3 regions of the Psychrobacillus psychrodurans genome follow, and region 1 is predicted to be linked to each of the others. Evidence: predicted binding sites of a transcription regulator. Region 1 holds the regulator's gene; each other region holds the start of a gene.

Evidence for each region. Region 1 encodes CtsR, which represses protease genes until heat stress. Its sites were predicted from a motif close to ATGGTCAATAAAGGTCAAACA; they were not measured.
Region 2: the regulator CtsR is predicted to act here: its motif matches at 1,666-1,686, upstream of clpP (ATP-dependent Clp endopeptidase proteolytic subunit ClpP).
Region 3: the regulator CtsR is predicted to act here: its motif matches at 2,954-2,974, upstream of ACQCPR_RS05140 (ATP-dependent Clp protease ATP-binding subunit).

The regions. Positions count from the first base shown of each region.
Region 1 covers NZ_CP189791.1:3,869,987-3,877,909, reverse strand. The annotation lists gene ACQCPR_RS19285 (S66 peptidase family protein) at 1-866, shown strand, start outside; gene ACQCPR_RS19280 (dipeptide epimerase) at 881-1,963, shown strand; gene ACQCPR_RS19275 (NlpC/P60 family protein) at 1,975-2,898, shown strand; gene ACQCPR_RS19270 (ABC transporter ATP-binding protein) at 2,910-3,869, shown strand; gene rsgA (ribosome small subunit-dependent GTPase A) at 4,618-5,625, shown strand; gene ACQCPR_RS19260 (GNAT family N-acetyltransferase) at 5,646-6,107, shown strand; gene ACQCPR_RS19255 (CtsR family transcriptional regulator) at 6,267-6,740, shown strand; gene ACQCPR_RS19250 (UvrB/UvrC motif-containing protein) at 6,758-7,303, shown strand; gene ACQCPR_RS19245 (protein arginine kinase) at 7,293-7,923, shown strand, end outside.
Region 2 covers NZ_CP189791.1:2,927,495-2,935,417, forward strand. The annotation lists gene ACQCPR_RS14390 (hypothetical protein) at 65-223, opposite strand; gene ACQCPR_RS14395 (catalase) at 493-1,431, shown strand; tRNA gene ACQCPR_RS14400 (tRNA-Arg) at 1,532-1,603, opposite strand; gene clpP (ATP-dependent Clp endopeptidase proteolytic subunit ClpP) at 1,769-2,365, shown strand; gene ACQCPR_RS14410 (hypothetical protein) at 2,463-2,765, opposite strand; gene ACQCPR_RS14415 (hypothetical protein) at 2,854-3,279, opposite strand; gene ACQCPR_RS14420 (HPr family phosphocarrier protein) at 3,639-3,896, opposite strand; gene whiA (DNA-binding protein WhiA) at 3,915-4,856, opposite strand; gene ACQCPR_RS14430 (gluconeogenesis factor YvcK family protein) at 4,885-5,856, opposite strand; gene rapZ (RNase adapter RapZ) at 5,861-6,745, opposite strand; gene ACQCPR_RS14440 (NUDIX hydrolase) at 6,749-7,219, opposite strand; gene trxB (thioredoxin-disulfide reductase) at 7,416-7,923, opposite strand, start outside.
Region 3 covers NZ_CP189791.1:1,111,169-1,119,091, reverse strand. The annotation lists gene ACQCPR_RS05150 (beta-ketoacyl-ACP synthase III) at 1-219, opposite strand, end outside; gene ACQCPR_RS05145 (YjzD family protein) at 384-572, shown strand; gene ACQCPR_RS05140 (ATP-dependent Clp protease ATP-binding subunit) at 794-2,929, opposite strand; gene ACQCPR_RS05135 (Crp/Fnr family transcriptional regulator) at 3,074-3,808, shown strand; gene ACQCPR_RS05130 (metal-sulfur cluster assembly factor) at 3,996-4,316, opposite strand; gene ACQCPR_RS05125 (prolyl oligopeptidase family serine peptidase) at 4,557-5,315, opposite strand; gene ACQCPR_RS05120 (Cof-type HAD-IIB family hydrolase) at 5,446-6,258, shown strand; gene ACQCPR_RS05115 (DegV family protein) at 6,281-7,132, shown strand; gene ACQCPR_RS05110 (DUF3231 family protein) at 7,281-7,790, shown strand.

The DNA of each region.
Region 1 (7,923 bases):
CAAGTCCGCCAAATTTAGAAAATTTAAAGCGTTCCTTTGCCTTTTTAGAGGAGCTCGGTTTGTCATATCAGCTAGGTAAAAGTGTAGAAAATATACATGGTTATTTAGCTGGTACCGATGAGGAACGTTTAGAAGATTTACATGAAATGTTTGCTAACCCGGATATCGCAGGAATTATTTGTGCAGGTGGTGGCTACGGTTCTGCACGTTACACAGATCAAATCGATTTTCAATTGATGCATGAGAATCCAAAAATATTTTGGGGCTACTCGGATATAACCTTTCTACATACAGGGATGAATCTATATTCGGATATCGTCACCTTCCATGGACCAATGTTAGCATCGGATGTGGGAAAGGATACATTCTCGGAGCTATCCAAAAAAATGTTTCAGCAGCTATTTAATCCGATGGAGCTATTTTATACCGAAGCAATCTCTCCATTGACAAAAGTTTCTCCGGGTATCGTTAGAGGAGAACTTACAGGAGGTAATTTATCACTATTAGCTAATGGTATAGGTACGAAATATGAGGTTAACACAAAAGGAAAACTTCTCTTTATAGAAGATGTGGGCGAAGAGCCATACAAAGTCGATGGTATGCTTAACCAACTACGCCAAGCAGGTATTTTAGATGCAGCGGCTGGGTTTGTCATTGGAGATTTTAGTGATGCGGAACCTAAAAAAAGACCGGTTACTTTATCTTTAGATGAAGTGTTTGACCATTATATCGGTAAATTAGGTAAGCCTGCGGTGAAAGGATTTAAAATAGGGCATTGCGAGCCTCATTTCGCTATACCACTTGGAATGGAAGCAGAATTGGACGCAAATAACTTATCTCTAACAATATTACCTGGAGTGGAATAAAGGGGGAGAGAAGATTGTATATAAAATCGATTGAGACATTTGATGTGGCAATTCCTCTCACCAAACCTTTTAAAACTGCTCTACGAACAGTGACAACGGCTTACTCAGTGTATGTGACTATTGTGACGAGTGATGGATTAGTTGGTTATGGAGAGGCTCCACCAACACATGTAATCACTGGAGAGTCAATGGATAGTATCCGCTACGCTATTAACGAAGTAATAGCACCCCAGTTAATAGGTTTGAATATTTTACAAAGTGAACAAGTATTTCAGAAACTAAACACAGCCTTAGTAAGAAATACGAGTGCTAAAGCAGCTGTAGACATGGCTATTCACGACATACTTGCTAGGTATGCGGGTCTTCCTTTATATCAATTTCTAGGTGGATATCGGGATACGATTGAAACGGATTTTACGGTTAGTGTGAATGACCCGGCCGAGATGGCCGATGATGCGGAACAGTATATAAAGGATGGATTTAAAGTTCTAAAGGTCAAGGTAGGTATTGGTGATATAAAAGATGATATCGAACGAATTCATGCTATTCGAAAACGTGTGGGAATGACTCCAAATTTAAGACTCGATGCTAACCAAGGATGGAATGCAAAAGAGGCGGTAAAAGCAATTAGTTTGATGGAAGATGCAGGTCTATCAATCGAATTTGTAGAGCAACCAGTGCCTGCTTGGGATCTAGAGGGCTTAAAGTATGTTACTGATCATACTTATACTCCAATTATGGCGGATGAGAGTGTTTTTTCCGTGCAGGATGCTAAACAAGTTCTAAAAATACGAGCTGCTGATTTGATAAACATAAAGCTAATGAAATCTGGGGGGATTTATCACGGAAAAAAAATAAATGCACTTGCAGAGGCGAATGGTGTGGGGTGTATGGTAGGGAGTATGATTGAAACGAAATTAGGCATCACAGCTGCAGCTCATTTTGCCGCTAGTCAGCCGAATATTCGATATTACGATTTTGACGCACCATTGATGCTGGATAATGATTTAATAGTCGGTGGAGTTATCTATGAAAAAAGTAAAATGTCGTTTTCTAATGAACTAGGATTAGGAATAACACATGTAAATTTGGATTAGGAGGCCAAAAGATGCCAGTTGAAACGAAAGAATGGGTTTGTGCTGTAAAGGTTGGAACAATTTGGACTGAACCTAATTCTGCAAGAGAGATAGATAATCCAGGAATATTAAATCCTGTGTTATTGGTGGAATGGCTTGAGGCATTACCATACAAAGAAAGACTAGCGTTATGTAACGAAAATCGTGTGCAAACACAGCTTCTTTACGGGGAGCCATTGTTTCTGGAGGAGATAGAAGGGGAATGGGCAAAGGTTGTTGCTATTTGGCAGCCCTCGAAAAAAGATAGTCGCGGTTATCCAGGATGGATTCCACTGTCACAAATAAAGCCGGCAGGACAAGTGAATAACAAAGGAATTGTAAGAGTTTCGTCTCCAAAAGCACAGCTATGGGACTTACAGCATAACCCTTTGCTCGTTTTACCGTTTAATACTATTCTACCGATAATATCAGAGGGTGAAGTATTTTATACGGTTCATACTCCACATGGCAAAGCGCTATTATCGAAAGGCCAAGCTCAATTTGCACTATCTTTGATGCAGCTTCCTAAGAAGTCTGCAGAAGAGGCGGTTTCTTTAGGGGAAAGGTATTTAGACTTGCCTTACCTTTGGGGTGGGATGTCCTCATATGGTTATGATTGTTCCGGTTTTTCGTATAATATGCTGAAGGCTTGTGGGTATATAATTCCTCGGGATGCAAGTGACCAAGCAAAAATGGGAGAAGAAATTCCTATACACGATCCTTCTCTTTGGAAAAAGGGAGATTTAATATTCTTCGCAAATGATGAAGGTACTGGAAGCGTTAGACATGTTGGTTTTTATTATGGGAATGGACAACTTTTGCATTCTCATTCAACTGGGAAAACAGTAGAAATTTTAGTATTAGCAGAATCTAAGTTAGAAAAGGAAATTTGTGCAGTTAGAAGATATGCCGTTTAGGGGGGAATCACATGACGGAAAAAGTTCTATTATCTGTTCAAGATTTGAAGCGTCATTTTGACATTGGGAGCGGGGAGACATTAAAAGCAGTCGATGGGATAAGTTTTGATATAGTCAAAGGAGAAACATTTGGTTTAGTTGGAGAATCGGGTTGTGGTAAATCGACAGCAGGTCGAACTATTTTAGGCTTATACAATAGAACAGAGGGAAAAGTTCTGTTTGAAGATAAAAATGTGCATGAGATGAGTAGCAAAGAAAGAACAGGGTACTTGAAAAAGATGCAAATGATCTTCCAGGATCCTTATGCATCCTTAAATCCACGTTCCACTGTGTTTGAAATTATTGCAGAACCAATGGAAATACATAAACTATATAAAAAAGAAGAGTTAAAGTCTAGAGTGTATGAGTTACTAGAGGATGTCGGACTAAACAAAGACCATGCTAATCGCTATCCTCATGAATTTTCTGGAGGGCAACGACAACGAATTGGCATAGCTCGTGCTCTTGCATTAGATCCAGAGTTTATCATCGCGGATGAGCCGATTTCAGCATTGGATGTGTCGGTACAAGCACAAGTAGTGAAGTTGCTCCAACGGCTACAAAAAGAAAAAAATCTAACTTACTTGTTTATCGCACATGATTTATCGATGGTCAAGTACATCTCTGACCGAATAGGGGTCATGTACCTAGGGCATATGGTAGAACTAACTACGAGTAACCAACTGTATGATGAACCACTACACCCCTATACACAGGCATTGTTATCCGCAATTCCGATTCCAGACCCTGATATAGAGGAATCACGGGAACGTATTCTATTGCAAGGAGAGCTTCCGAGTCCTATCAATCCACCTTCTGGTTGCGTGTTCCGTACAAGATGTGCACACGCTATGTCTATTTGTACAGACAAAAGACCGGTTTGGAAGGAACAGGAAGCAGGGCATTTTGTGGCATGTCATCTTTATAATTAAATGGCTTCTTTATACCAAGTGTTGAAGTAGAAATCATTTTTATTGAAGATTTGTTCATTTGTGTAAGGGCACTTAAAGCTTCTATATCTGCATTTTTCTATTCAGGTAGAGGCTAGATTTTTTGTAGATTTCTACTCGTTCAGTTGTCTTAAGGTGGATAGGGTTTGTATATGACCTTGCATATTCATTGTGTTTAATAGAATTCTTTTATTCTAATTAATGATTAATTACTACTCGCTTTATTGATTGCAGTGGAATGTGGCGACTCCAGCGGGATAAGCTAGAAAGTCGAGACCCCACAGGGAGCGTTTATAGGAACGAAGGCTAAGTATTAAAATGCGTATGTCGACAATTTATAATTAGCATCATACTGGCCCAAGGAGGCTTGGCCTCACCCGCGGAAAGCGTCCGCATGAAACGAAAATCAGCAGTATTATTAAAGTCCTTTATTCAAAATAGCAACTTGCATAATTATATGTTGACAGATTGCTAATACTTGTAGTATTCTGAAAATAACTTAAAGAAAGGAGTGAGGCATTATGGCAAATCTATATACGTATCCACGAATCAGTAAGTTCATGATGTCCCACTCTGTATGTCTCTAACCAGATACATGCTTCTTTACTAATGACCGGGAAACCATGACTGCTGATTTGTGCAGTCATGGTTTTTTTATACGGAAAATTAGGAGGAAGTAAAATTGAATTTAATCGAACAATATGGATGGAATAATAATTGGGAAGAAAAAATGACAGGTAGTGGAATCGCGGGTCGCGTTCTACTGGAACATAAAAATTTATATAGGGTTATGACCAATGAAGGAGAGTTACTAAGTTCACTTTCCGGGAAATTTAAGTTTGAGCATAATAGGGAAGCATTTCCGGCAGTTGGAGACTGGGTAGTGCTTGATCAGATGCCCGGTGAGGAAAAAGGAATCATTCATGAAGTGCTTCCTCGCAGCTCGCAGTTCTCTAGGAAAATGGCGGGATTGACTACGGAAATTCAATTAATCGCTGTAAACGTTGATTTTGTATTTTTGGTTATGTCACTTAATCATGACTTCAATGTCCGTAGACTAGAGAGATACCTATTAGCGGCATGGGATTCAGGGGCGACGCCGGTTGTGGTGTTAACGAAAAAAGATACCTGTGAAGACCTAGAATATTATATTAAAGAAGTTGAGGCTATTGCATTTGGTGTAGATATATTTGCAGTGAGTAGTGTTACAGGAGAGGGTATTGATCTTCTGGGGAATCTATTGGCTGCACATAAAACTGGCGCACTTTTAGGATCTTCAGGAGTAGGGAAATCCTCTTTGATTAACGCATTATCAGGTGTAGAAGTAATGGCTGTAAATGATATAAGGACAGATGATAGTAAAGGGCGCCATACGACTACACATAGAGAACTGACGCTGTTACCACAAGGGGGCTTATTAATTGATACACCTGGTATGAGGGAGTTTCAGCTTTGGGATACGAGTGAAGGAGTTAGTGCTAGCTTTCAGGACATCGAAGACCTAGCGTTAGCGTGTCGCTTCCGTGATTGCCAGCATGTAAAAGAGCCGGGCTGTGCAATTCAAGAGGCTATTTACAATGGTACGCTCAAACGAGAACGATACAAAAGTTATGTAAAACTAATGAGAGAGCTTGCACATATCGATCGTAAAAACGATGCAATAGCTAAAAAAGCTGAAACGAATAAATGGAAGCAAATAGCGAAGTCCCAACGAAATAATTATAAAAAGAAAATCTGATTATAGATAGGTGATAACGAATGATTCAATTAGTCAATCACAATGATGAAAAAGTCGCTGAGAGTATTCTATCAATTCAACTACCAGCATATAAAGTTGAAGCTGATTTAATAGGATTCGATGGAATACCACAGCTTTTAGATACAGTAGAAAATATAAAAAGTTCTAAAGAACAATTTCTCGGGAAGTTGGATGGCTCGAAATTAGTAGGTTTTCTTTCTTATGAAGGTACAGAGGAACTAATTGACATTTGTAGACTTGTAGTAGATCCTAATCATTTTCGAAAAGGAATTGCATCAGAGTTATTAAGTTATCTATTAAACGTCTATGGAAATGAAAAAAAGATAGTTGTATCAACTGGTGCAAAAAATACACCAGCAATCACATTATATGAAAGACATAATTTTACAAAATTAGTGGATGTCGAAATAGAACCCGATTTCTTTATTACTCAACTAACGTATGAACGAAAAAAGATTTAATGAATAGGAATATTCATATTAATATATCCTAAACTACAAACGACTGTTTGTAGTTTTTTTCTTTTTTCAGGGCAAATCGTATCAATTGCACATGCGAAAAATTCTCGTTATAATATAGTCAAAGTTAGTCAAAGTCAGTTTGTGAGAAGAGGTGAGAAGATGAAAAATATATCTGACATAATTGAAGGGTATTTAAAGGCTATTATAGAAGAAGGAAGTAAGGAACAAATTGAAATTAAGCGAAGTGAAATTGCAGAAAAGTTTCAGTGTGTTCCATCTCAAATAAATTATGTTATCAATACAAGGTTTACCCAAGATCGAGGATACTTAGTAGAAAGTAAACGAGGTGGAGGGGGATATATTCGAATCCTCCGCGTTCGAGCTCATACGAAAGCTGATTTAATAGAGCATATTATACAGACACTAGAAAACGGGGCTTCTGAATCCGTTACCGAAGATATTGTTTTCCGGTTAATCGATGAGGATGTTATATCTAAACGTGAAGCAAAACTTATTTTAGCAGCTTTAAATCGAACGACTTTAGCAATTCCGCTTCCTGCGAGAGATGAACTACGATCACGTATACTATGTGCCATGTTATTAACGTTAAAATATGAAAAAAGTGAAAAATGAACGGGGTGTGTTGAAAGGTGATTTGTGAAAATTGTAAGCAAAGACCAGCTAAAGTAACGGTTACGCAAGTGCATAACGGTGAACACTTTGAAAGACATTATTGTGAGGTCTGTGCAAATAGCCTCCACCCGTTTTATGTAGAGTATAAACAAGATCCGTTATCTCTACATCAGCTATTATCGAACTGGTTTGGTCAAACAGAACAGCAGCCAATGCAACAAAAACAACCTAAAAATATGATCGTATGCGATGAATGCGGTTGGTCGATACAGCATTTTTTAGATGAAGGGAAATTTGGTTGTGCAAATTGCTATAACAGTTTCCGCAAGCAGTTGCCTAATGTATTTAAGAGACTACATAACGGCAATACAACGCATATTGGAAAGGCTCCAGGTGCGCTTGGGGAGAAAATTGCTATTAAAAAACGAATAGAAGCAATTCGTTCTCAAATGAAAGATGCGATTGACACTGAAAGTTTTGAGGAAGCCGCAAAGTTAAGGGATGAAGCGAGAGATTTGGAAAGTCAGCTTTCTACAGGAGGTGACCAAACTGATGTCAATTGAACGTTTTTTAGACAACTCAATTTCTAGTTGGATGGCGGGAGAGGGTAAGCATTCGGATATTGTTATGAGTACAAGAATTCGCTTAGCAAGAAATCTGAATGGCTATCGTTTTCCTTTAGCATTTACAGAAGATGAGGCGCATAAAATTGACCAATCTGTTTCCTCCACTTTGTTGGACGCAAGTGACGAATTACAGATGCAATTTTCTTCCATCCATATAAAGGATGTATCTGAACTAAGTCGTCAGGTGTTAGTAGAAAAACATTTAATCAGTCCAAAGCTTGCTAACTCGCCAATGACTGGCTCTGTTTTATTGTCAAATGATGAATCCGTTAGTGTGATGGTCAACGAAGAGGATCATATTCGTATACAATGTCTTTTTCCAGGGCTTCAAATTCAAGAGGCCTATGCTCAGGCAGATGTGTTAGATCGTGTTTTAGATAAGGAATTACCATATGCTTTTGACGAGCAGTTTGGATATTTAACAAGCTGCCCTACCAATACAGGTACTGGTTTACGTGCATCTGTAATGATGCATTTACCCGCATTAACGATGACGAAGCAAATGAATAGAATCGTCACTATCATTTCAAGACTAGGAATGGTTGTAAGAGGAATCT
Region 2 (7,923 bases), 940 kb from region 1:
TCTCTCACCTCTTCAGTAAATATAGTATTATTGTACCTTTAATTCGAAAATACAAAACCTAATATTATTTACGGAATAAGGAAATATAAGTTTCAATTACCGTAATGATGTTCAATTGATGTATTACTACTTTTAAATATTGGATCCATTGTTTTATTCCTTCAATAAACGGGTGGTCATCGTTAAGAGTGAATACCAATTGGATGAAATTTCCGTTTAGCAAGTAAACTCCTCTTGAAAGCAAGTAAACTTAGGCAGAACGCAAGTATCCGATAAAGAGTGCAAGTAACTCTTTCTTAAGCGCAAGTAAGCCAACATCTTCCGCAAGTAAATACATTATTAAAGATAAAAAAGGTTTGGATTTTCCAAAGATGAGCAGTCTTTTTGCTGCAAATGACTACTTTTCAGTACTTCATTGTTTAGTTAATTTATTCAGTGGTAATGATTATTAAATGATATCTTTCTTTTCATTCTAAAAATGAGGTGATTTTGATGAGCAATACACTACCACATGATGCTATTAATACGTTGGAACAGCTTCAAGGAAAATTCCCTGGCCATCGTCGTGCACATGCAAAAGGCGAATTTTATGAAGCAGTTTTTACTCCAAACGGGAAAGCGATTCCTTATACAACAGCACCCCATCTTCAATCAGAACCAGTGCCCGCTACAGTCCGTTTTTCTAATAGCCCACCAGATCCTACTGCAGCAGATTTCCTATCTCCGGCAAAAGGAATGTCTATTCATTTTCATCAACCAGATGGTTCTACTAGTCATCAAGTATGTACCACCATTCCGATGTTCATAACAAAAGATCCAAAAACTTTTATTGAAATGCTGAAAATTTTAGGCTCTCATAAAACGGGGGTTCATTCAATTGATCTAGGTCTAGGAATTGTACAACTTCTCACTACCTTCCCAGAGCACAAAAAAACATTACTCGCACTCAAGGAACAGCTAAAGCAACCCCCTATTAGTTACGCTGCCCTGCATTATTATCCTATACATGCTTTCTATCTTGTGAATGCTGAAGGTAAGCGGCAAGCCATAAAATACGAGTGGCGTCCCTTAAAGGAGAAAAAATCATCTTCCTTCCTTAGCAGCATAAATTTGTCCACTAATTATTTGAGTGAGGATTTAGAGAAACGACTCGATAAAGGAACTGTATCATTCGAGTTATTTATACGTTTAGCAGAGGATACAGACGCAACAGATGATCCTACCGATACTTGGCCAACAGACAGACAAAAGATTTTAATCGGTCAATTAACAATTAATAATAAAATATTTCCTACAGAAAGCCTATTGTTCGACCCTACTATCGTTGGAAAAGGCATTGAATTGCCCGATGATCCAATTCTCCATTTTAGACATGAGTCTTATGCAGTATCGTACGATAGAAGAAATAAAGAAAACAAAAAAACACCCTAAGCATATAGGGTGCTTTACATAACTTGTTATACCTACCTTCACTTTTAAGAAAAAAGTAGGTGGGGGATGAAAAATCCCCACTGTTGGTAGTTTTACTTTATGCCCTCGGCGAGGATCGAACTCACATTCCAAGCTTCGGAGGCTTGTGTGTTATCCATTACACTACAAGGGCAAGCGACTTATCTATTATACAAATAGAAGGAATATAATTCAAGCGAACTTTTTCAAGCTTAATATTTGACCTTCCTTGACCATAATGTGTATGATAAAGTTACAACTGAGGGAACCTTTCTCAGTAACTAACTAATTTAAACCACCTTTGAAGGAGGCAATCAGGATGAATTTAATTCCTACTGTTATTGAACAAACTAATCGTGGAGAGCGTGCATATGACATCTACTCTCGATTATTAAAAGATCGCATTATTATGCTTGGAAGTGGTATTGATGATAACGTATCTAACTCGATCGTTGCTCAATTATTATTCCTTGAAGCAGAAGATCCAGAAAAAGACATCTCTATTTATATTAATAGCCCAGGCGGAAGTATCACAGCTGGTATGGCAATTTACGATACAATGCAGTTCATCAAACCTGATGTACAAACAATTTGTATCGGTATGGCAGCTTCTATGGGTGCATTCCTACTTACAGCAGGTACAAAAGGTAAACGCTATGCGCTTCCAAATGCTGAAGTAATGATTCACCAACCACTTGGTGGAGCACAAGGGCAAGCAACCGAAATCGAAATTGCTGCAAAACGTATCTTATTCTTACGCGATAAATTAAATAACATCATGGCTGAGCGCACTGGTCAACCAATTGAAGTCGTTTCACGTGATACAGATCGTGATAACTTCATGACAGCTGAACGCGCAAAAGAATACGGCTTAATCGATCACATTATCGATCGTAGCGAAATGAAAAAATCATAATAAATTGATTTAAACTCCCAAAGGTATATTCCTTTGGGAGTTTTTTATAATTCTTGATTTTTCATTTAGGTACTAACTATAAGGATCTAATCCTCAATCAATACCGTGTATATGGCCAATTATAATATTTAATATCTTTAAAGTTTATTGGTTCTGGATGGTGAATATATTGTTCATCAGCAGAATATATTTCTGGAAAATCACATATAATTTCTGTCGCAGCTATACTAAGCATTTCTTTTTCTTCCTCTGTAGGAATTTCATCAAAGTATACTTTCCAAATAAGATTATTATTTTCAATTTTTGCGTAAATGGCTTTTGTATTTTTAGTTATAGCACGAAAAAGTGCTCTTTGCGCACTTAAAATTAGTGCGATATTTGGTTTATTAATATTTTCCAATCCATATCTCCTTTAACAAACAAGTTATACTTCCATTTCTACATAAAAAGTTCACCTAAATTTTGATACACCCTTTTTATGAAAATACTTAATTCAATAACTTTTCTATTTCCTCTATAAGCTCATCATTATTTTTTATGCTATACCCTGCACTAATTTTATGGGGAAATACAATTCTATTTTCACCAACAAATATATACATTTGGTCATCCGGATTCGATGTTGATACTATCCTGTATTTTGCATCAAGTGGAGAATAAGAATCATCCGTTCTTTTTAGCTTCAATTCTTTAAATAGTTCCTTAATTTCCGTTTGATTTTTTTCAGATATATTAATTTCTGTAAAAGTTAAATTATTTATTTTCTCTATGCTTAAACTAGTTTCGCTTCTGAAAAACTCCTCAGTCAATACGTTTTCTATTTGTATATTATTCGATAATTGAATTCTTACTAACACAATTGAGATTAAGAGAGTTATTACCACAAGAATGAATATTTTTATAGTATTTTTCATACAACCACCACCTTATTTTGCTCTTCAATGAATGGTAAGCAGTTTATTTCACCCAATGTAAATAGTTATTCTGCAAATACTTTCTAATTCCTTTATATTGGATAATTCAGCTTAGTTAAGAGTTCAAGGCAAAGCTATACTAAATCTTCAATTTGGATACTACTCACTTAATTGATTGTAGTGAAAGGTGGCGACTCCAGCGGGAAAAGCGAGAAAGTTGAGACCCCGCAGGGAAGAAGCGTAGCGCCGCCCGAGGAGGCTCGACCTCGCCCGCGGAAAGCGTCCACCTGAAACGAAAATAAGCACAATATAAAAAAAACCGCCCTTTCGTCTAAATTGACTAGTGAGGCCGTTCATTTTTAAGATTCACTCGAGATGAAATTAGCTAGAGCTTCTACTGCTTCCTTTGCATCGGAACCATCAGCACTTAAACTTACCTTTGTTCCTTTGCTGATTGCCAAGCTCATAATTCCCATAATACTCTTCGCATTTACTTTTTTAGTATCTTTTTCTAAATAGACGTCTGCGATATAACGATTTGCTTCCTGTACAAAAAGTGCAGCCTGTCTTGCTTGAAGTCCTGAAGATAATTTTACTTCTACCTGCTGTTCTGCCATTGTCTACTCCCCATTTCTTTAAATTGTCTCTCCATTACGAAGCGCATCTGCTATTTCATCTATTTTTCGCAATCGGTGATTTACACCTGATTTACTCACATTGCCAGTAGAAACCATTTCACCTAGTTCTTTTAGTGTAACATCTTGATACTCTACTCGTAACCTAGCTATTTCACGAAGTTTTTCTGGTAATTGATCTAAGCCGATAGAATTCTCGATAAACCGAATATTGTCTACCTGGCGAATGGCTGCACTGATTGTTTTATTCAGATTCGCCGTTTCGCAATTAACAAGACGGTTTACACTATTTCGCATATCTCGAATGATACGGACATCCTCAAATTTCAGTAAAGCTCTATGGGCTCCCACAATACTTAAGAAGTCAGAAATCTTTTCTGCTTCCTTTAAATATGCGACAAACCCTTTTTTTCGTTCTATTGTTTTCGCATTCAGTTCATATTCATTCATCAAATCTACCAGTGCATCACTATGTGTTTTATATGAAGAATAAATTTCTAAGTGATAAGATGAGGTTTCCGGATTATTAACCGACCCTCCTGCTAAAAAGGCTCCTCTTAAATAAGCTCGTTTACAGCAACTCTTTTGCACAAGCTCTTTGGAAATGGAGTATTCAAATTGAAAACCATCCATTAAAATTTGAAGATCCTCTAACAGGTTTTTTGCCCCTTCGCGAATACGACAAATATATATATTATTCTTTTTCAATCTCATTTTCTTTCGAACAAGTAATTCAACTTGATATGGGTATAACGATTTTATTAATGTATATAGTCTTCTAGCAATAGCTGCATTTTCTGTTTGAACGTCTAAGCTTAACATTTTGTTGCTAAATGAAAGTGAACCATTCATGCGTATGAGTGCAGAAAGCTCTGCTCGTGCACAACAAGGTTCAGACTCTTCCTGAGTCATCTCTTTTTTAGTTTCAGAAGCAAACGACATATTCCGTTTCCCCCTTTCTCCTCGACGGTTAAACGTTTAACCCGTCTGCGTATTCTACAAGCCATTTCGCTACTTCCGTTGCATCGTGCCGAACAGCACCGTCATGAACGACTGAAATGTCTTTTTTTACTATATCAATATTCAACTTTTCTAATTGGTCAATATCTATTCTAACAGGAGATGCCTGTTCTTGTTTATACAAATATCTCACATTTTCAGGAATTTCTTCCTTACTTATTAACACAGCATCCAAGAAGTTCTCACCGACATGTTCGATCAATGCATTTACATGATCATACGCCGAATAATTACCAGTCTCACCAGCCTGTGTCATTAAATTACAAATATAAACTTTCTTCGCTTTAGATTTTCTAATCGCTTTTTGTATATCTTGCACTAATAAATTCGGCAAAATACTTGTATATAAACTTCCTGGACCAATAACAATAACATCAGCTTGTCGAATGACATTAATAGTTTCTGGTAACGGTTTCACATCTGGAGGAGTAATAAATACTCTTTCAATTTTCTTGCCATAGCACGGAATTTTAGATTCTCCCTTTACGGTCGTTTGATCTTCAAATATAGCATTTAAAGTTACTATTTGATTGGCCGCCGGTAGCACTTTCCCACGAATATTTAGTACTCGACTCATTTCAGTTACGGCATGGGCAAAATCACCTGTTATGGATGTTAATGCAGCTAGCATCAAATTCCCCAGTGAATGCCCTTCCAATTCGGCTGAATGAGAAAATCTATACTGGAACATTTCCTCCACTAATGGCTCGACATCTGAAAGAGCTGCTAATACATTTCGAACATCCCCAGGAGGTGGTATATCATATTCATCTCGAAGTCGCCCAGAGCTTCCTCCGTCATCTGCGACTGTTACGATTGCCGTAATATCCAGTGGAAATTTTTTCAAGCCACGAAGTAACGTAGATAGACCCGTACCTCCACCGAGTATAACTAGTTTTTTACGGCGTTTTGTAGGTTCCATTCCTTCATTCCTTTCTAATGACGACATCACGATGCGTAATTATGGTTTTGTCTTCTGCTCTCAATGACTTCCCGAAGTATTCTGCTAGTGTAACAGAGCGATGCTGCCCTCCGGTACATCCAAATGCAATTACTAGTTGGGTTTTTCCTTCTCTTTTGTATTGAGGAATCATGAAATTGAACAAATCCGTTAGCTTCTCGATTAATGTTTTAGTGTCAACCCATTTTAATACGTAGCTGGATACCTCTTCGTTAAGTCCTGATTTCAAGCGTAGCTCTTCTATATAATATGGATTAGGAAGAAAACGTACATCAAATACTAAATCCGCATCTATTGGAATACCATGCTTAAATCCAAAGGACATAACGTTTACAGTAAATACTTGACTGCTTTTAGAAGAAAATTCTTCTTGTATTTTTTCTCTCAGTTCTCGAGGTTTCATCTTGGAAGTGTTGTAAATGTATTGTGCTCTCCCCTTTAAATCAGAGAGCATTTGTCTTTCTTTTTTAATACCTTCTAAAGGTAATCCAGAGTTAGCAAGTGGATGAGAACGACGTGTTTCCTTATACCTTCTTACCAATACTTCATCACCGGAATCCAAAAACAATAATTTAGGCGTAACAGTTGTTGTCTCTTGTAGCTCATTAACAGAGTCTGCTAAAGAATGGAACATTTCCCCACCACGCAAGTCCATCACAACTGCAATATTTCGAGGTTGTTTATTCGAATCTATCATTAGTTTGATGAACGTACTCAATAATTCCGGTGGTAAATTATCAATGCAGTAATAGCCAAGGTCTTCAAAACTCTGGATAGCCACTGTCTTTCCAGCACCCGACATTCCAGTAATTATTACAACTTCCGTTTCGTGCTTTTGAAGACTATCCATTGCTCATTCTCCCTCCGTTGATTGCTGAATCGTTTCCTTTATCAAAGAAAAATCAGGTGTATATACAAATGTTCCATATTGTGTACCTTTTTCTTGAGCTGCAAATAATAGATTTGTTCTATCGCCTTCAGCCATTGGAAGATGGTGTAAGTCTTCGACGGAATGCCATTCTAATACACCTTCTGTTGTTACTTCGAAAGGTATTCCTTTTATGTCTTTAGCGACAAAAGTAAATAACATCCATTCATCTATACGCTTTCCATCTTCCTCTATGACCATTGTATAAATTCCTTTTAAATGAGGTTGTACAGGCACTGTATTCGTTTCTTCTGTAAATTCACGTACTGCGGAAACTAAAATAGATTCACCCATCTCCATTTTACCACCTGGTGCTACATACCAATTTCTTCTTGGTTTTTTTAATAATAAAACTTTATCATCTTTACATACGAGTAGGTTTGCTATTCTTTGCACAAATCATCACTCCGCATCTTTCATGTTCATAAATTATATTATACATTAAATTTCATAAAAAGAGGCTGCTTCACGATTAAAATCGCGAAACAGCCTGTCCAAATGTTTCTTATATAAAAAGGGGGTCAATTTATATTCTTTACTATACACTTTATTTATTTCAAGACTATTACAATCCGGTTAAGATAAAATTAAATTAAACGTTTGTAATTGTTTTGTCTTTCAATTTTTCAATATAGTGTTGCGCAGCTTGTGCAGCAATACTTCCATCTCCTGTAGCAGTGACAATTTGACGAAGCATTTTCTCACGAACATCCCCTGCGCCGAATATCCCAGGTACAGTTGTTTCCATTTTCTCGTTTGTTACAATATATCCACCGTCATTTAAAATACCTAAATTCGCGAAAGGTTTCGTTAATGGAAGCATCCCTACATATACGAATACGCCGTCTGTTTCAAATTCTCTTTCGGTACCGTCTACAGTAGACACTAAAGTAACACTTGCTACTTTTCCATCTTTTCCATGAATCTCTTTTAATGTAGTATTCCAGATAAAATCAATTTTCTCATTTGCAAAAGCACGGTCTTGAAGAATTTTTTGCGCACGTAGCTCGTCACGACGATGCACGATGGTTACTTTGTTCGCAAATTTAGTTAGGAATGCACCTTCTTCAACAGCAGAGTCTCCTCCACCTACAACTACA
Region 3 (7,923 bases), 1.3 Mb from region 1:
AATTTGATCTGCAGTAATTCCTGCATCTTTTATTGCCTCTTTAGCAGCTTTCACCGCCATATGAGAAGTGTTTTCTTCTGAGTCTGCAATTCTACGTTCTTCTATACCAGTCATCGTTCTTATCCATTCATCAGATGTATCCATTCTTTTCTCAAGGTCTTCATTTGTCAAAATATGTTCAGGTGCATATGTACCTAAACCAATTATTCCTGCATTCATGAATGTTCCTCTTTTCTTATAATCTATTATTAGTACCTGGTATTAATAATAACGAATTTATGTATATTTTTCAACAACAGAGTTTCTTTTACCAAATATTCTTTTGTAATATGCTATGCTATGGTATGATACATATATAAAATTAGCGCCTGAGGTGAAATTACATGCAATATATAATGACATTTGTCTGGTCAGTACTTTTAGTTTCTATGTTAAATTACGTAGTAAGTTCCGTTCAAAACGTTGAGTTTGTATTCATGAATGGTATTATCATGTCCATTCCAGTTGCAATTATGGTTTTAATCATTGCTGCAATCATTCCAAACGAACCAGTAGCTAAAGCACATCACTAAAAAACAGCCTTCCTTCTTGGGAGGCTGTTTTTATATTCCTAAAATTCCTGTGGATTTTGCATGTTCATTTTTATATGAAAGCAATTATAAGCTATTCAAGATAGAAAAGCTCATATACACGTTTTACGAGAAAGCTTGGTGCTAGAGCATATTTTCTTTTCATCAAAAAACCATAGATAAATCACAATTTATAGGTGAGTTATCTATGGTGTATTTACCGATTAGCTCTCAATCGATATTTTTAGTTTATCTTCTTCCATTATAGCCACTATTTTGCTGCCCGGAAGAACGGTACCTCCGATTAAAAGTTTGGCCACTGCTGTTTCTAAATAACGTTGGATGTAACGCTTTAATGGTCTCGCTCCAAATGCAGCATCTGTTCCTTCTTCAACAATCCACTGTGTCACTGATTTATCCACCTGTAACTCAATTTCTTGTTGCTGTAATCGTTTTTGAAGTTGTTTCACGTATTTCTCCGTAATTTTAATAAAATGGTGCGTTGTCAATGAGTGGAACATAATGATGTCATCTAATCGATTTAATAATTCCGGTTTAAAATGCTCACGTAATGCACTCATAACAAGGTTTTCTTCTTGTTCAGAGACTTCCCCCGTTGTATTCGCTAAATATACTGAACCAATATTGGAAGTCAAAATAACAATGGTATTCGTAAAGTTAACAATTCTTCCTTGGCTATCTGTAATTCTTCCATCGTCCATCAATTGTAATAAAATATTAGCAACATCTGGATGCGCTTTTTCTATTTCATCTAGCAGCACTACTGAGTATGGATTTCTACGTACTGCTTCGGTTAATTGGCCACCTTCCTCATAACCGATATATCCTGGCGGCGCGCCAACTAAACGGGAAACACTATGTTTTTCCATGTATTCAGACATATCAATACGGATAAAGTGCTCCTCAGAATCAAATAAGTTAGCTGCTAGTGATTTAGCAAGTTCCGTTTTTCCGACACCAGTAGGTCCTAAGAATAGAAAAGAACCAATTGGTTTATTTGGATCCTTAATACCCGCTCTTGCACGCCACACAGCTTCTGTTACTAATTGAACTGCTTGGTCTTGTCCCACTACGCGCTCTCCTAGTGTTTCTTTCAGCCTTAAAAGTTTTTCTCTTTCGCCCTCAACAAGTTTTGTAACTGGAATTCCCGTCCATCTGGATACGATTGAGGCAATTTCTTCTGCTGTTACTTCTTCGCGCAGTAACCGTGTTTCTGAATCTTCATTGATTTGATTTTCATATACTTGAAGTTCTTTTTCTAGTGTTGGAATTTTCCCATGACGAAGTTCAGCTGCATTGTTTAAGTCGTATTGGTTTTCAGCTTCTTCTAATTCTCGACGATAACGATCCAGTACTTCTCGTTTTTGCTGTATTACTTGAATGGCTTCTTTTTCTAATTGCCATTTATTTCGCATTTCACTAGTCGAAGCCTCTAGTTCTTTCAAATCTTTACGCAATTGTTCTAGTCTTTTCTTACTTGCATCGTCTTTTTCTTTCATTAATGCTTGTTCTTCAATTTGAAGCTGCATCATTTTTCTTGTAACTTCATCGAGCTCCTGTGGCATTGAATCGATTTCTGTTCGAATCATTGCACATGCCTCATCGACTAAGTCGATTGCCTTATCAGGTAAAAACCTTTCTGTAATATAACGATTAGAAAGCTCGGCAGCTGCAACGATTGCCCGATCATGTATTCGCACACCATGATGTAGCTCAAAACGTTCTTTAAGTCCACGTAAAATAGATACTGTATCTTCTATTGAAGGCTCTCTTACCATCACTTGTTGAAAGCGTCTTTCAAGAGCTGGATCTTTTTCAATATACATTCGATATTCATCAAGTGTAGTAGCTCCAATACAATGTAACTCACCTCGTGCTAGCATTGGTTTAAGCATATTCCCAGCATCCATTGCACCATCAGATTTTCCAGCACCAACTATTGTGTGAATTTCATCGATAAACAAAATAATTTGTCCTTCACTATCTTTCACTTGCTTTAAAACCGCTTGAAGACGTTCTTCAAATTCTCCTCGATATTTTGCACCGGCGATTAAGGAACTCATATCAAGCTCAAAAATTTCCTTCTCTTTCAATCCTTCAGGTACATCTTTACGCACAATTCGCTGTGCTAAACCTTCTACAATAGCTGTTTTCCCTACCCCTGGTTCTCCAATTAGTACAGGATTATTTTTCGTTTTTCTTGAAAGGATACGAATAACATCTCTAATTTCCTGATCGCGGCCAATAACAGGATCCATTTTCCCCTCTCTAACTGCAGTTACTAGATTTCTACCGTACGTTTCTAAAGGACTTTTTTCATCTTGTTGTTTCATTTGCATATGCAAACCTCTCCTTATGAAATTAGTTTGACCTTCTTTGACTATTATAAGTATAAGTCCTTAATAATAACTTTGTAAAGAAATATGGCTAATAGTATTTCTCTAATATATCTTCTAAATATGCTATTATATAAGAAGGTGCACATGAAAACGAATGTGAATGAAGGAAAGGAAGTAATAATTATGAATGAACATAGCTCCAATTCACAGGGTATACATGCACTGTTCGAACAATTTGGAACCAACTTAAAAGTAGATAAGGATCGTCCTGTTTTCTTAGAAGGTGAAAGTGCAGAAGATATCTACCTCATCAAAACAGGTACAGTACGCATTAGTAAGGATACTGAAAGCGGTAAGATGTTGACTTTACGAATTACTGGAAATAATACATTTATCGGAGAAACATCTATTTTCTGCGAAACTATTTATCATTCTGTCTCAGCTAATGCGATAGAAACAACTCAATTATTAGTATTACCACGCACAACGTTGGAAAAATATTTATCAGATTGTTCGTCTCTCATGATGGAATGGATTCAAGTAATGCAAATGCATAGTTTGAAAAACGAGACTCGCTTTAGAGACTTGTTGCTTCATGGGAAAAAGGGTGCGTTATTATCCACCTTAATACGATTAACAAATACTTATGGGATAAAACAGGAGGATGGAAGCATTCTCATTGACTATGCTATGACCAATCAGGAGCTAGCCAACTTCTGTGCGACAAGTCGAGAGGTCGTAAACCGAATTTTAAATGATCTAAAGAAAAAAGATGTGCTTTCTTTAGACAAGGGAATGATTACGATTCATGATTTACAGTTTTTACGAACGGAAGTAGAATGTGATAACTGCCCACTTCATATTTGTCGGATTGACTAGTATAGGAAGCTGCTGAAATATTTCAGTGGCTTTTTTTATTGGTAAGATTTTATTTGGTTGAGTTCTGAGTGGGTTGGGTTTACTTCAAGTTGCTGTAGGTGATAAACGGTTTAGATTGGGGTGAACTCCATAATAATAAAAGTCGAATCTTGTATGATTCGACTTTTATTATATATGGTATATTTTATTACCTTACCCCAAGAGCTATTTTAGCGTAGCGGGACATATTGTCTTTTGACCATGGTGGGTTGAAGACAATATTTACATCTGTATCTTTTACTTCAGGTAGTTCACCAAGTGCAGTTTTTACTTGATCGACAATCTGTGGACCCATTGGGCATCCGATGGATGTTAATGTCATTGTAACTTTTGCAATATCTTCATCTGCTAATTGTACATCATATACTAAACCTAAATTGACAATATCAATACCTAGTTCAGGGTCGATAACATTCTCAAGAGCGGCCATCATACTATCCTTCATATCTTGCTCTGTATCTTGACTCATTTTGAAAACCTCCTCTATTCTATTCTGGTTTAACAGGCGGAAATACTACCATCTCAACTTTTCAAAAGAAAATCAGAGGAAATGGTGATAATAAACAGCCTGTAATTCGCCGATTGGTTCGGACCAACAAGATGTTGGTCACTCAGGAATTGCCTAAGTTCCTTTTCCATTAATGGGGATAAAAAAATTCCCAATAATAGAAGTTTCACTTTATATCTTAATCATATCAAACTCGTCAGTTTATGCCAAACTGTTTGCAAGCCACTGCATAGAAGTTAGCATTCCTTTTCGTGATACTGCATGTCCTGCTGATTTTTCATTCATTAGGACTATATTCTGTTTATCATATTGTTTTCTGAGAGCGGCAATGAATTGGGCAGTTGGTTCATATGGTACAACAGGATCCTTTTCTCCATGCCAGAAAAATAGTGGTGTTTCAATAAGGTTATCCGAATGAATTGATGCATCAAAAGTCGATAAGGTGTCGAACATATTTTTCTTCTCTTCTGCATTTAATGGTACTTTGAATCCTTTTTGCTCTACGGAAGCAATTTGCGCTTTGGCAAGTTCTACATAACCAGGTGTTCCCATCATAATAGCAGCAGCATCAATCCAAGGATATGCCGTTAAACAACCTAAAGTAGTAATCCCACCCATAGAAGTTCCACCGATACCAATTTTTTGTCCGTTGAAATAGCCACGCTTTTCTAATTCATGCTTAATATGTCCAACTTCTTCAATAGAAGTTAAAACAATTTCCCAAAAACGTAAGCTGATTTCTACATCATCTAATTTCTCGTCTCGTTCTCCATGCAAATGTGCATCTGGTAGAATGACTCGACAACCTTGTTGAACAAGCTGATATGCATAATGTAGGTTATGCTCTTTTCCACTTTCAAATCCGTGTAAAAAGATGACAATTGAAGCATCTTTTTTTGTATCTTCTTTATAAATATGTAATAAAGGAATGTTTCCCCATGCCTCGGTTGTTACTATCATTTATATCCCACCTTTCTTCTATTATTATTCTACCAAAGTAATCTAGAGAGTACAAAGAGGCTGATTTTACATTTTGACGTTATTCGTTGAAAACGATACACTTTAACATAAGATAGAAGGGAGTTTTTTTATGAAACAGCATTTAATCGTGTTAGATTTAGATGGAACTTTATTGACCGATGAAAAAGTAATTTCAGCAAAAACTAAAAACATACTTCAACAGGCAAAAAATGAGGGACATGAAGTTATGATTGCCACTGGTAGACCATATAGATCCAGTGAAATGTATTATAAAGAACTTGGTTTAACTACACCAATTGTAAACTTTAATGGAGCATTTGTTCATCATCCTAGAAATTCTTCATGGAAAACTTTACATACTCCGATTGATTTAAAAGTTGTAAAACAAGTAGTAGAGGCTGTAGAAAGTTATTCCATCAAAAACATGCTAGCTGAGGTACTTGATGATGTGTATTTACATTATCACGATGAAAAGATACTTTCTGCATTTTCATTAGGAAATCCACAGGTTACAACTGGAGACTTAAAGTCTCTTTTGAAAACTGACCCTACTAGTTTACTAATCCATGCCGAAGAAGATTCAGTCGATTTAGTTCGTCAGCATTTAAGAGATGTACATGCGGAAGTAATTGACCATCGTCGTTGGGGTGCCCCATGGGATGTCATTGAGATTGTAAAGCATGGTTTAAATAAAGCCGTTGGATTATCACATGTATCCGAGTTTTTGAATATTCCACAAGAACGTATTATTGCATTTGGTGATGAAGATAATGATTTAGAAATGATTGAGTATGCTGGTGTTGGGGTAGCAATGGGAAATGCTATAAGTCCTCTTAAGAATATTGCTAACGAAGTTACTTTATCAAATAACGAAGATGGTATTGCGGAATTATTAATAGAAAGATTAAACTTAACTAAATAATAGAGATACAGGAGGATGAGAAATGAGAATATTTGCTGATAGTGCTACAGATTTACCAAGAGAATTTTTTGAAGATAACAACGTTCTATTAGCTCCACTTAGAGTTCATATTGATGAAGATGAGTATGAAGACATTATTGGTATTGATTCATCTGAAGTTTACGCAGCAATACGGGCAGGAAAGCATCCAAAAACTTCACAAGTTTCACCAGAATTATTTTTACGACTATTTGAGGATCTTGCTAAATCTGGAGAAGAAGGATTATATATAGCCTTTTCGTCGGCTCTATCCGGAACCTATAGTACGGCTATGATGATGCGCGAACAATTATTAGAAACGTACCCAGATCTGAAACTAACGATTATCGATTCACAATGTGCATCACTCGGATATGGTTTAGTATTAAAAGAAGCAGTTAAATTACGTGATGCAGGAATGGACAATGCTCAAATTATTGAAAAAGTACGTTTCCATGCAGAGCATATGGAGCATTTATTCACAGTAGAAGATTTAGATTACCTAGCACGAGGTGGGAGAGTTTCTAAAGCAAGTGCATTTGTTGGTGGATTACTTAATATTAAGCCTCTTCTTCATGTGGAGGATGGCAAGCTAGTACCTCTTGAAAAAATTCGCGGTCGCAAAAAAGTCTTGAAGCGAATGATTGATATGATGGACGAACGTGGTGATACGATTAGTGAACAGTCAATCGCCCTTTGCCATAGTGATGATGAACCTACAGCTCTAGATTTAAAACAAATGATCGTGGATAGATTTCATCCGAAGAGTATTGAAATACATTCCATTGGTTCAACTGTAGGAGCACATGTCGGTCCCGGAACAATGGGTTTATTCTTTTTAAATAAATTATCATAAGAATGCGAAAGCGCATATGTTTATTTATAAATTGAGGTCTATATTATGTAGATCCTCTTTTTTTATTGAATGAATACTTTCTCATAAGCTCCACATACTACCATTTACATGGATAATATCTGTGAAAATGAAACCAAGGAGTGAAATAATGGGTATCTTAAGTGGAAATCCTAAGGAAGAACCTCTGCATTATGGTGAAGTATTTGCTATTTGGACAAATTTAGTAATGAATAACGGGCTAATTGCTGCATACCAGACCTTTTATAATCATGCTGGTGATGACGAGTTGAAAGGGTTAATTGAAGAGTGCGTTAAATCAATGGAAGAAGAAAATAAACAAATTGAGAAAATACTTAAGGTAAATGCTGTTGGGTTACCACCTGCTCCTCCTGCTCGACCAGATGCTCGTCTTGAAGATATTCCGGTTGGAGCAAGATTTAATGATCCAGAAATTGGCGCAGCATTGGCTAAAGATTCAGCAGCTGGGTTAGTAGCTTGTAGTAAAGTCATGGGTGAAAGTATACGTGAAGATATCGCTATGCTCTATGGCCAGTTCCATACTGCTAAAGTACAGATTGGCGCCAAAATACTTCGCTTAAACAAAAGTAAGGGCTGGTTAGTACCACCTCCTCTTCATCATTTCCCTGGTAAAGGATAAGAATATATGTATTGCTCGTTCGCTAAAAATTAGTATGAGTTCCGAGTAATAATTCCAGTAGTGCTTTACTGCATAATTTCCAAGAAATATATAAAGGCGGGTAATGATTTTTATCACTACCCGCCACTCTATT